One region of the Micromonospora sp. BS32 genome, then DNA from elsewhere that is predicted to be linked to it. Evidence: riboswitches for the same ligand, from Rfam matches in the RefSeq annotation. Region 1 holds a riboswitch; each other region holds the start of a gene.
The links. A riboswitch is a leader RNA that binds a small molecule or an ion and turns the genes downstream of it on or off. The one in region 1 is predicted to bind cyclic di-AMP.
Positions count from the first base shown of each region.

Region 2: another riboswitch for cyclic di-AMP. It lies ahead of AC5RWQ_RS15440 (C39 family peptidase); the one in region 1 lies ahead of AC5RWQ_RS26810 (transglycosylase family protein).
Region 3: another riboswitch for cyclic di-AMP. It lies ahead of AC5RWQ_RS11925 (coiled-coil domain-containing protein); the one in region 1 lies ahead of AC5RWQ_RS26810 (transglycosylase family protein).

Region 1 is NZ_JBSSHR010000025.1:18,622-22,822, forward strand. It holds gene nhaA (Na+/H+ antiporter NhaA) at 1-976, opposite strand, end outside; gene AC5RWQ_RS26810 (transglycosylase family protein) at 1,190-1,873, opposite strand; cyclic di-AMP (ydaO/yuaA leader) riboswitch at 1,872-2,045, opposite strand; gene AC5RWQ_RS26815 (hypothetical protein) at 2,187-2,903, opposite strand; gene htpG (molecular chaperone HtpG) at 3,117-4,201, opposite strand, start outside.
Region 2 is NZ_JBSSHR010000008.1:241,633-245,833, reverse strand. It holds gene AC5RWQ_RS15450 (hypothetical protein) at 1-446, shown strand, start outside; gene AC5RWQ_RS15445 (hypothetical protein) at 596-1,357, shown strand; cyclic di-AMP (ydaO/yuaA leader) riboswitch at 1,658-1,798, shown strand; gene AC5RWQ_RS15440 (C39 family peptidase) at 2,034-2,873, shown strand; gene AC5RWQ_RS15435 (alpha/beta fold hydrolase) at 2,974-3,735, shown strand; gene AC5RWQ_RS15430 (ABC transporter ATP-binding protein) at 3,796-4,201, opposite strand, start outside.
Region 3 is NZ_JBSSHR010000006.1:89,046-93,246, forward strand. It holds gene AC5RWQ_RS11915 (HelD family protein) at 1-811, shown strand, start outside; gene AC5RWQ_RS11920 (cation diffusion facilitator family transporter) at 906-1,820, shown strand; cyclic di-AMP (ydaO/yuaA leader) riboswitch at 1,975-2,105, shown strand; gene AC5RWQ_RS11925 (coiled-coil domain-containing protein) at 2,110-3,183, shown strand; gene AC5RWQ_RS11930 (hypothetical protein) at 3,296-3,802, shown strand; gene AC5RWQ_RS11935 (SRPBCC family protein) at 3,814-4,201, opposite strand, start outside.

The sequences.
Region 1 (4,201 bases):
TACCGACGATCAGGCCGACCACGATGCCGACCGCCACCCGGTCGGTGAGCGCGGTCGCCAGGCCGGCCAGCCCCCCGATGGTCACCCCGGCGGAGAGGAACGCGAAGATCGGCACCGCGACGCCGGCGGAGAGCGGTCGGAACCGGTGCTCGAAGTGCTCGGCGAGCCCCGGCCCGGCGTCCGGGCCGCCGGCCGCCTCGCTGCGGATCACCGGGACGGTGAACGCGAGCAGGACGCCCGCGACGGTGGCGTGCACCCCCGACTCGTGCACCAGCACCCAGGTGACCGCCGCCAGCGGCAGCAGCAGCCACCAGGACCGCACCCGGCGCTGCACCAGCAGGGCGAACACGGCCAGCGGGACGAGCGCGGCCAGCAGCGGCGCGACCGACAGGCCCGAGGTGTAGAAGATGGCGATGATGACGATCGCCAGCAGGTCGTCCACGACGGCCAGGGTGAGCAGGAAGGTGCGCAGCGCCGAGGGCAGGAACCGGCCGACCACGGCCAGCACGGCGAGGGCGAAGGCGATGTCCGTCGCGGTCGGGATGGCCCACCCCTTCGCGGCGCCGCCCCCGGCGCCCGCCGCGATCAGGGTGAACAGCAGCGCGGGTACGGCCACCCCGCCGACCGCGGCCGCCACCGGCACCGCCGCCCGGCGGGGATCACGGAGATCACCGGCGACGAACTCGCGCTTGAGCTCCAACCCGGCGACGAAGAAGAAGGTCGCCAGCAGACCGTCCGCGGCCCAGGTGGCGAGGGTCAGGTCGAGGTGCAGGGCCGCCGGGCCGACCCGGAGGTCCCGCACCGACTGGTATCCGTCGGACCAGGGGGAGTTCGACCAGACCAGGGCGAGCAGCGCACCGGCGAGCAGCAGTGCCCCACCGACGGTCTCCTTGCGGAGAATGGCGGAGATGCGGCTGGTCTCGCCCCAGGAGCGGCGGGCGAACAGGTTGGCACGGCGCCGGTCGGCGTCGGTCACGGAAACTCCTCGTCGGCAGGGGTCGCGTCATCCATCGCCGACCAGACTTCCCGGCACACCAGGGTCAACCCTATCCGCCGCCGGGCGGGTGGTCGCCCAGTAGCCGGCATGCCGCCCGTCCAGGGGGTCGCCGCACGCGACGACGCCCGGCCGGGTGGATCCGGCCGGGCGTCGTCGTTCGCGCGGTGGTGCGCCCTCGGGGAGGGACGGGCGTCAGAGGCTGAGCTGCTGACCCGGGAAGATCAGGCCCGGGTCGGCGCCGACGACGCGCTTGTTGCGCTCGTACAGCGCCTGCCAGCCACCGGCGAGGTCCTTCGCGTCGGCGATCTCCGACAGGGTGTCACCCGCGCGCACCACGTACCTGTCCCCGCTGGACGCCGGGGCGCTACGCCGCTCGCTGCGGCTGCTGCGCCGCTGGTCGGACGACCGCTCCGACTTCGTGGTCGCCCGCTCGGTGCGCCGCTCGGACTTCTCCGACCGCTCGGACTTGCGCGACGACGACTTCTCCGAGGTGGAGTAGCTCTTCGTCGAGCCGCCCTTCTTGCCGCACACCGGCCAGGCGCCGATGCCCTGACCGTCGAGCACCTTCTCCGCGATCGCGATCTGCTCGCCCCGGCTGGCCAGGTCGGCGCGGGAGGCGTACTTCTTGCCGCCGTAGCCGGACCAGGTGCCCGCCGAGAACTGCAGGCCACCGTAGTAGCCGTTGCCGGTGTTGATGTGCCAGTTGCCGCCGGACTCGCACTGGGCGATCGCGTCCCAGTTGACGCTGGCGGCGCTCGCCGGGGCGGCCGGCGCCAGGACCGCGGCGACGCCGGTGACGGCGCCGACGGCGAGCGTGCCGACGGCGACGCGGCGCGAGCTGACCCGTCGGTGACGGGCGGTGTGTGCAGTTGACATCTGTGCTCCTCCACGCCGACGAGGTGAGCTGTCGGGTTCGGGCCGAGGAGCCCGGCCGCCGCAGGCGGCTTCACCCCGAGGTGACGTGCACCGAGGAACGTGTGGGTCCCCCGCTCCATGCCCAGCTGACAAGGTCCCACCGTCGGCGGCATGGATTAGGCGTTACCGACCGTGGTGTCCGCGAAGGCGGACCGGATCGACGTTAGGAGGCGTTTCGGCGATTTGCCCACTTCTTGTGAAGTTCTTCACCCGGTCAGGCGAGGGCCGGCTCTCTCCACTTGCGCCATCGCCACGAGGTCGGACAATGCCCTGCTCAGTGCGGCGAGCGCTGGCCCTGACCGGCGGCTGCCGTCCGCCCCGAGCAGGTGAGCTCCCCCGGCTGGAGCTGCACCCGGCTGGGACTCCAGACCTCCACCCGGTCACCCACCACTCTGGCCAACAGGCAGCTACCCCGCCGGTCCGCGCGCAGCGCCAGCCCCACGCTGCCGCCGTACGACGCGACGTCCCGGCGGACCCGGGGGTCGAGGCGGAGCCGGTCGAGGTACGCGCCGACGGACGCCTCGGTCGCCGCAGACCCGGTGGGCAGTTCCCGGCGCAGCCGCTCGGTGAGGTCGGGCGGAAGCGTGGCGGCCGGCCGAGGGGTCACCGGTGGGGTCCTCGGGCAGTCCACCTCGGTCACCGGCTCCATCCCCTCGGCCCGGTACGCCAGCCGGTAGCAGAGCGTCACCTCGGCGTGCCCGCTGTCCGACCCGGACCAGTCGGTCGTGGTGGCCTCGCCGTGCGTACGCACCACCATCGACACACCGCCGGCCCGGTCGGTGCCGTCCAGCGCCATCAGCTCCAGCTCCGGACGCCCCTGCACGGCTCGGCCGAACTCGTCGACCTCCCAGAGTCGCCCCCGCTCGATCGCGGCGGTCAGCTCGTCCAGTCGCCCGCGCGCCTCCCGCCGGGCCAGCGTCTCCGCGTCATCTACCTCGGCCCAGCCGCAGCCGGCGAGCAGCGCCGCCGCGAGCAGTGTTCCCGCGGCCACGGCCGCCCCTCGCCCCGTCACCCCCCGCATGACCGCATTCTGCCGCCCGGCCGCCACCGACACCGTCCGGCGTGGGCCTCGGACTGACCGTTTCCGGACAGCAGGACGGCGGCGCCGCCGACCGACACCAGCCCGCCCGGCGCCGCGATGGGCGCCCGGGTGAGCTTTTGAGCGCGGCCCCGACCGGGCGGACGCCCGGTCGGGGCCGTCGCGTCAGAGGGCGCGGGCCAGCCGGTCGGCGAGGACCCGGGCGAACCGGGCCGGGTCGGCCAGGTCGCCGCCCTCGGCCAGCAGCGCCATGCCGTACAGCAGCTCGGCGGTCTCGGTCAGCGCCGCGCTGTCGTCGCCCCGCTCGTGCGCGGCGCGCAGCCCGGTGACGAGCGGGTGGGTCGGGTTGAGCTCCAGGATCCGCTTGACCTGCGGCAGCTCCTGACCCATCGCGCGGTACATCTTCTCCAGCGTCGGGGTGATGTCGTGGGCGTCGCCGACGACGCAGGCCGGTGAGGTGGTCAGCCGGGAGGAGAGCCGGACCTCCTTGACGCTGTCGGCGAGCGCCTCGCCGAGGAAGGTGAGCAGGGCGGCGTACTCCTTGGCGCGCTGCTCCCGCTCGGCGGTGTCGGCACCCTCCGCCGCGGCGTCGAGGTCGACCTGGCCCTTGGCGATGGAGCGCAGCGGCCGGCCGTCGAACTGGCCGACCCGCTCCACCCAGACCTCGTCGACCGGGTCGGTGAGGAGCAGGACCTCGTACCCCCGGGCCCGGAACGCCTCCATGTGCGGCGAGTTCTCCAGCGTCGCCCGGGTCTCCCCGGTGGCGTAGTAGATCTCGCTCTGGCCCTCCTTCATCCGCGCGACGTAGTCGTGCAGGGTGGTCAGCTCGGCGGGGTCGTGGGTGGACGCGACGGAGACGACGTCGAGGATCGCCTCGGTGTTGTCCGGGTCCTCCAGCAGCCCCTCCTTGACCACCCGGCCGAACTCCGCCCAGAAGGTCCGGTAGCGCTCGGCGTGCGCGGTGCGCAGCTCCTTCACGGTGGCGAGGACCTTGCGGACCAGCCGCCGGCGGACGATCTGGATCTGCCGGTCCTGCTGCAGGATCTCCCGGGAGATGTTCAGCGACAGGTCGTGCGCGTCCACCACGCCCTTGACGAAGCGCAGGTAGTTCGGCATCAGCGCGGCGCAGTCGTCCATCACGAAGACGCGCTTGACGTAGAGCTGCACCCCGCGCCGGCCGTCGGCCATGAAGAGGTCGAAGGGGGCGTGCGCGGGGATGAAGAGCAACGCCTCGTACTCGAAGACGCCCT
Region 2 (4,201 bases), on a different contig from region 1:
TGTGGTGGGTGACGCGCTGGAGTTCCCGGCTGCTGACCAGCTTTGCCGTGGCGGTGGCGTTCTCGCTCGGTGGGTCGACCCTGCCCGACACCGTCGCACTCCCCGAGACCCTGCCGCCGATGGCGGCGCTCCCGGCTGCGGGTCCGCCCGGCGCCCCGGCTCTCGTGCCCGCGACGAGCACGGCGACCACCTGGGCGGGCCGGCCGGGCTACCTCGCCGGTGAGCTGCGGCAGCGGCAGACCGACGCTCTCGTTCCGGCCACTGTGGGCTCGCCGACCCACGACCGCAGCCTCGGCGACGTGCACCCGGTCCTCGCGCCGCCCGCAGGTCCGGCCGGTGCGCCTGCGGACCGGTCGGCCGCCGCGCCGGGTGTACCAACCGTGGCGGTGCCGGCCCTCGCCGGGCTCTCCCCGGCCGCTGCGGGGCCGCGCGCACCCCCCGGCTGAGCGCCGCGCCCAGCGCCGACCCGCGACCATCCCCGCCACGAACCTCACCGCCGCACCAGCCCGGCAACGGCCCGGCCCCGACGGCCGCGTCCCGCTCCGCGGCCGCGTGTGGACTCCTCTCTCGCAGCTGCCCCCGTGAGGTGCCGACCATGAACACCGTGCTCTACCAGTTCCTGATCGAGGTCCCGACCGCCGCCGCCATCTGGTCCGCCCTGCTCGTGCTCGCCCTGACCGTGCTCACCGTCCTCGTCGCCCGTCCCGAGCGGGAGCGCCCGACCGAGGATGCGCCCGCCGAGCCGCCGGCCGGCGACGCCGTCCTGGAAGTCGCCGACCTGCGCCGGTACGCCGACGAGGTCGCCGTCGCGGCGGCCGGCGCGGCGCAGACGGCTCGCCGTCGGCGGGAAGCCTGGCTGGCCGCTCAGGCGGAGGCCGACCGGGCCTGGACGGCGTACGACGAGGCGGAGGAGGCCGCCCGGCGCTTCGTCGGCGCCCGCGCGCTGCCGGCGCCGCGTACCCCGCGCACGCCCGCCGAGTACGCCGGCCGGGAGCGTTGGCTGCACCAGGCAGCGGTGGCCGCGCACTGGCGGGGTGAGCTGTCCCTGACCCAGCTGCGGGACGTCTTCGCGCATCGGGACGGCTGGGACCCGCGCCGGCACCCGGTTGAGCAGGAGGTGCTGCTGGCCCGGGCGGTCCGCGAGGGGCGCCGGGAGGCGTACCGGTCGGCCACCGAGCGGGAGCGGTCAGCGTGGCGGGACGCGGAGCTGGCCGCCGAGTCGGCGCGGGCGCTCGCCACCGAGGCGTACGCGGCGACCGAGCGGCTGCGGCCGGCCCGGGTGCCGGCCCGTCGGGCAACGGCGGTGGTGGCGCCGACGGCGACCGCGGCGCGCTGGCGGCCGGCCCGGGTGGGCTGACCGGGGCCGAATTGTTACCCAAAACTCGGTGAGCCGGGTCACGTCCACGCCGAACCGGTCATCCGGTAACAGCCGGTGACATCGACGCCGACGGTCCTCGGTGATTCTGGTAGCGACGTCCGATTGTCGCCCCATCGCGTCCGGATGGCGCACTGTCCCATCGAGCGACGCCAGTGCCGAAGTGCACCGGAAATTGCTCGCGCTGATCATGTTTAAGCAGTTCAGCGCGCTTGGCCGGGAGTGGACCCGCCAGTAATGTCGCCTCGGTCCGGTGCGGTTTCCGATCGCAAGAGGCGACGCCGCGTCGACCCGCTCAATCGTGAGATCACGAACCGGGGACCCACGCAGTTCTGGGGTGAATCCGCGGGCCACGGCCCGCGGTAGGGCGTTCTTCCCGCCCGAATCCGTCAGCTAACCCGGTAGGCGGTGTCGGAAGGAGTTCCCTTAGTGCAGTTCGACAACATTCCGCGGTTGTTCCCCCACCTCGGTAGCGGGGTGCCGTCGCCGGTCCGCTGCGCGGTCGCGCGCTGATCCCAGCATCCGCCTCGCCGTCCGGCATCGACCGGGCGGTCCCCCCGCCGAGCGGTCCCGCACCGAACCCGATCCCGCGCCTGGCCGACCGCCACGCGCCGATCCGGTGCGCCCGCCCCCGCTCCCGCACCGTGGAGGAACACTCGTGAAGCACCAGATGAAGCGGCAGTTGCGACGCCTCACCACCGAGCGCCCCTACCAGGTCGTCGCCGGCGCTGCCGCGGCCCTCGCGCTCGCCTCCGGGACCGCGGCCCTGGTCGCCGGCACCGACGACGCCCCCGTCCGGCAGCAGACCTCGGCCGCCGTGGCCGAGGCGGCCCCCCGCCTGAACGACGTCGCCACCCGCAGCGAGGTGCGCGTCGCCACCACCCCGTCGGCCAGCCCCTCGGCGAGCGCCTCGCCGTCGGCCAGCGCCGCCAAGGCCAAGGCCAAGGCGACGGCGGACCCGGACCTGACCCGTACCGCGGCGCCGAAGCCGCCGTCGTCGAAGGTCCTCAGCTACGACTACGAGGCCCAGACCACCTACTACAACTGCGGCCCGGCGGCGGTGCGCAACGCGCTCAGCGCGACCGGCATCGACCGCACCCAGGACGACCTGGCCGTCCAGCTCGGCACCACCGAGATGGGCACCAACTCGGCGGAGGACACCACCCGGGTGCTCAACGCCGTGGTGAAGGGCGACCCGTACCGGACCCGGATGTTCGAGGGCACCCCAAGCTCGGCGCAGATCGACCGGCTCCAGGCCGACGTGGTCAAGGCGATCACCGACAAGCGGGGCGTGGTGGCCAACGTGGCCGGCACCGCCACCGACGTCGACGGCGGCTGGCACTCCTTCCCCGGCGGCCACTACATCGCCGTGGTGGGCTACAAGAACGACGGTCGTACCGTCCGGATCGCCGACTCGGCCGACCCGAGCCTGCCGGCGTACTGGATCAGCACCGTGGACCTGGCGAACTGGATCGCCACCCGCGGCTACTCCGCCTGACCCGCGCCGTACTCCGGGCGCCGGCTCCCCTCGGGGGCCGGCGCCCGGCGTCGTTCCCGGGTCTCGCGGGCCGGTGCCCGTCGATGGCACACTGCGCCCCATGACCGACGGATCGGGTCCCCGGCGCGTTCTGGTGCTGCTGCACGGGATGGGCGCCACCGGCGACGTCTGGCTGCCCTGGGCGCCACTGCTGGAGCACCGCTGGCCGGGCCGCTGGCTCGCGCCGGACCTGGCCGGTCACGGCTGGTCGCCGCCGCTGCCCGGGTACTCCTTCACCGGCCTCGCCGGGCGGGTGGCCGCCGGGCTGGGCCCGGCCGGCGGGTCGGCGGACGGCCGGTCGGGGGAGCGCCTGGTGGTTCTCGGGCACTCGCTCGGCGGGGTGGTCGCGCTGGCGCTGGCCGCCCGGCACGCGGGCCTGCTGGTCGACGCCGTGGTCGGGCTCGGCATCAAGGCGGTCTGGTCGCCGGCCGAGCTGGCCAAGACGCGCGAGCTGGCCGAGCGGCCGGTGAGCTGGTTCGCCACCCGGGACGAGGCCGCCCGCCGCTACCTGCGGGTCGCCGGCCTCGGTGGGCTCTTCGCCCCGGACCACCCGGTGGTCCACGCCGGCCTGCGCGCCGAGGACGGCCGGTGGCGCCTGGCCATGGACCCGGCCGCCTTCGCGGTCGGCGCCCCGGACCTGCCGGGCCTGCTCGCCGGCACCGACGTCCCGGTGCTGCTGGCCCGCGGCGAGCACGACCCGATGGTCAGCGACGACCAGCTGGCGGCGCTCGGGGTCCCCGTGGTCACGCTGCCGGGCCTCGGGCACAACGCGCACGTGGAGGACCCGGCGGCGGTGCTGGCCCTGCTCGACCGCTACCTCTGACGAGACGCGGAACCGCGCCGCCCCCGAGGGGACGACGCGGTTCCGGCGTGCGCGGTGGCGCTACCGCTTGCTCTTCGCGAACTCGCCGTACGCCTTCAGCACCTCGTCGGTCGGGCCGTCCATCCGGATCACGCCGGACTCCAGCCAGATCGACCGCTCGCAGGTGTCCCGGATCGAGGCGAGCTGGTGGCTCACCAGGAACACCGTGCCGGCGCCCTCGCGCAGCTCGCGCACCCGCTGCTCGCTGCGCTTGCGGAAGCCCTCGTCGCCGGTGGCCAGCGCCTCGTCGATCAGCAGCACGTCGTGCTTCTTGGCCGCCGCGATGGCGAACCGCAGCCGGGCGGCCATGCCGGAGGAGTACGTCCGCATCGGCAGGCTGGCGAAGTCACCCCGCTCGTTGATCCCGGAGAACTCGATGATCTCCGGCGCCCGGCGGGCCACCTCCTCCGGCGACATGCCCATCGCC
Region 3 (4,201 bases), on a different contig from region 1:
GGTGGCCGACATCGCCCTGCTGGACGAGCTGGACGCGATGCTGGGCAAGCCGGTGCGGCCGGCGAAGCAGAAGCGCGACCCGTTCCAGCTGGCGGGCGGGGTCCGGGAGCTGAGCACCTTCGGCGACCGACAGCGTGCCGCCCGGGCGGCGGCCCGGGAACGTCCGGAGGACTACCGCGACTACGCGCACGTGGTGGTGGACGAGTCGCAGGACGTCTCGCCGATGCAGTGGCGGATGGTCGGCCGGCGGGGCCGGCTGGCGTCCTGGACGGTGGTCGGCGACCCGGCGCAGACCGCGTGGTCGGGCGACCCGGCGGAGCTGGACCGGGCCCGCGACCAGGCACTCGGCCGCCGCCGGCGGCACCGGTTCGTGCTCACCACCAACTACCGCAACTCCGCGGAGATCTTCGCGGTGGCGGCGGCGGAGATCCGTCGGCTGCACCCGGACCTGGCGCTGCCGACGGCGGTCCGCTCCACCGGGGTCGATCCGGTCGCGCTGACCGTCCCGGCGGCGGAGCTGGCAGCCGCGACCGTGGAGGCGGTGGAGACGCTGCTCGCCGAGGTCGAGGGGACGGTCGGGGTGATCACTCCGGTGCCGCGCCGGGACGAGGTGGCCGGCTGGCTCGCCGACGGTACGGGCGCCGGCCGGCTCCAGGTGGTGACGAGCCTCCAGGCCAAGGGCATGGAGTACGACGGTGTGGTGCTGGTCTGCCCCAGCGAGATCCGCGCGGAGCCCTCCGGCGTGCGCACCCTCTACGTGGCCCTCTCCCGCGCCACGCAACGCCTGACCACCCTCGACCCCACTCCCTGACCCCCACCACCCCACCCCCGAGCGGGTGGGTTGGATATATAGCGATGTGAGCATAGGTTGGGTCGGGTGCGCGGCGGGGACGGAAGGTGTGGGCGTGGGCGGAGGGCATGACCACAGCGGGGCGGTCACCAACGCCGCGCAGCGGCACCGGGGGCGACTCTGGGCGGCCTTCGGGCTGCTCGCCGCGCTCATGGTGGTCGAGGCGGTCACCGCCTTCGGCACCGGTTCGCTGGCCCTGCTCTCCGACGCCGGGCACATGTTCACCGACGTGCTCGGCATCGGGATGGCCCTGGCCGCCATCACCGCCACCCGGCTCGCCGACCGAGACCCCCAGCGCACCTTCGGGCTCTACCGGCTGGAGGTGCTCGCCGCGCTGGCCAACGCCGTGCTGCTCAGCGGGGTCGCGGTCTACGTCCTGATCGAGGCGGTACGCCGGTTCGGCAATCCGCCCGAGGTGGTCACCGGCCCGATGCTCGCGGTGGCGCTGCTCGGCCTGCTCGCCAACGTCGCCGCGTTCGCCCTGCTCCGCCCGGGCGCCAAGGAGAGCCTCAACCTGCGCGGGGCGTACCTGGAGGTGGTCGGGGACCTGCTCGGCTCGCTCGGCGTGATCGGCGCGGCGCTGCTCATCGCCGGCACCGGCTGGTGGTGGGCCGACCCGGCGGTGGCCGTGGCGATCGGCGTGTTCATCCTCCCCCGCACGTGGCGGCTCGGCCGGGCGGCGGTGCGCATCCTGGTCCAGGCCGCGCCGGAGCACCTCCAGGTGACCGCGGTGCACGATCGGCTGACCGCCGTCCCCGGCGTGGCCGAGGTGCACGACCTGCACGTCTGGACGCTCACCTCCGGCATGGACGTGGCCTCCGCCCACCTGACCACCATCCCGGGCGCCGAGGTCGGGACGGTGCTCGCCGCCGCCCGCAGCGCCCTGCACGAGGACTTCCACATCGAGCACGCCACCCTGCAGATCGAGCCGGGCGCGTCGCCCGGCGGCTGCGGGCCGTCGCACTGGTAGTTAGCGGCTCCTTAAGAAATCCACCCCATTTATCCTCTTGTCCCTCCTTCAACAGGTTTCCCTCGCGTACCGTCAGTCACGAAACGGGCGGGTGTCACACCCGTACCGGTAGGCTCGGTCCCGGCCTCCGCCCGGCGGCGCCCATCGGTGCCGGCGGTGGCCGTCGCCTAATCGCCCTCGAGGCGAGCCGGGGAACCATGTTCGTGGGGTGCATCCGCGTCAGCGGTAGGGATCTTCCGTCCCGAACCCGTCAGCTAACCCGGTCGGCGGCTGACGGAAGGACATGTGCATGCACGTACGACGCACCACCGCGCGGCTGCTGGCCGCGGTCGCCGCGACGCTCGCCCTGGGCGTGTCGTCCGCGCCGGTCGCCACGCCGGCCGTGGCCGCACCCAGCACCGCCCGGCTCGCCGCCCCCGGCGACGACGACGAGGGCGGCAGCCCCGAGCTGCGGGCCCAGCTCGACGCGGCCAGCAAGGGCTGGCTCGACGCCCGGGCCGCGCTGGACCGCTCCACCAAACGGCAGCAGGCGCTCACCGCCCAGCTCAAGACTGTCGAGGCGGAACTGGGCGTGCGCAACGGCAAGGTCAGCGAGATCGCCGGCGTGGCGTACCGGACGGGCCGCCTCGGGCCGGTCTCGGCGCTGCTCAGCAGCTCCTCCCCGGAGGGCTTCCTGGACCGGGCCGCGGCGCTGGAGACGGTCGCCGCCAACGAGGACCGGGAACTGCGCAACCTCATCCGGACCCGGGACGAGGCCACCCGGACGCGCGCCGCGATCGACCGCGAAGTCATCGAGGAGCGCCGCCAGGTCACCGTGATGGCCAAGCGCAAGCAGCAGGCCGAGCGGGCGCTCGAGGTCGCCGCCGCCCAGAAGCCCGACCCGCCCGCCGCCGCCGACAGTGGCGGGTCCACCTCGGGTACGTCCACCGCGAACGCCAAGCCGGCGACCCGCAACCCCGACGGCTCCTGGCCGCCGGAGTCGTGCAGCATCGACGACCCGACGCCCGCCGACGGCTGCATCACCCCGCGGATGCTCAACGCGCTCCAGCAGGCCCAGGCCGCCGGCTTCAAGAGGTACGTCTCCTGCTACCGGCCCAGTGGCTCCGGCGAGCACCCCAAGGGGCGGGCCTGTGACTTCGCCGCCCAGGTCAGCGGCTTCGGCGGGGACGCCACCGGCGGCGACAGGACGTACGGCAACAACCTGGCCGCGTACTTCATCCGCAACGCCGACCGGCTCGGTGTGCTCTACGTGATCTGGTACCGGCAGATCTGGCTGCCCAGCAGCGGCTGGAAGTCGTACAGCGGGGCGGGCGGGGACCCGTCCAGCGACCACACCAACCACGTGCACCTGTCGGTGTACTGACCCGGGTACGCCGGTGGCCCGCCCCGGGCCACCGGCGTACGTCCCCGGCCGTACGCCGGATGTCGTCGCCCGGCCCACGACGGGCCGCTCCCGGCCGACGAGCATCGGGGACATGGCCAGACTCTCCCCCGACGCCCGCAAGACCCTGCTCACCCTGCACCTGGTGACCTCGCTGGGCTGGCTCGGCGCCGACCTGGTGCTGCTGACCCTCGGCGTCGCCGGGCTGCGGGGGGCCGACCCGGAGGTGGTCTACCCGGCGGCCGCGCTGCTCGTCACCTGGCTCTTCGCGCCGCTGAGCGTGCTGGTCTGGCTGGTCGGCGTGGCCAGCGCGCTGCTCACCCCGTGGGGGCTGCTCCGGCACCGGTGGGTGCTGGTCAAGCTCGCGGTGACCACGGTGATGCTGGGCCTGGTGCTGTTCCAGCTCACGCCGCGCATCCAGGCCGCCGCCGCTCCGGACGCCACCGCGCACCTGCGGGCCGACGTGGTGATCGCCCCGAGCGTCTCCACCGTCCTACTGGTCGCGCTGACCGTGATCTCCACCTGGAAGCCGTGGGGACGCACCCGCCGCGGTGTCACGGCCCGCCGGACACCGGTGGCGGCCGCCGCGGGCCGTCGCTGACCGGGGTGTGGTCAGCCGGTGGCCGGGCCGCCGCCGGCCTCCCTGCCCAGGACCGCGCCGAGCCGGCTGGCCAGCCCCAGGTGGGCGGCCCGGGCCTGGCGGAAGGCGTACCCGAACAGCGGCGCGGGCGCCGCCAGGGTGATCTCCACGTCGATCCGCAGCACGCCGGCCTCCTCCCGGAGCCGGGTGTGGTTGCGTACGGTCGTGCCGGGCTGCTGGCGGGCCACCGTGACGATCTCGTTGTCGGTCACCACCAGGACGTCGGCCTGGTAGGTGACCGGGAAGCGCAGCGGACCCACCTCCAGCCGGTCGGTGATCGCGTAGCTGGCCCGGGCGCCCGGGCGGGGCGGCAACCGGCGGACCCGGACGATCAGCGGGTGCAGCTCCTCCTGCCGGGCC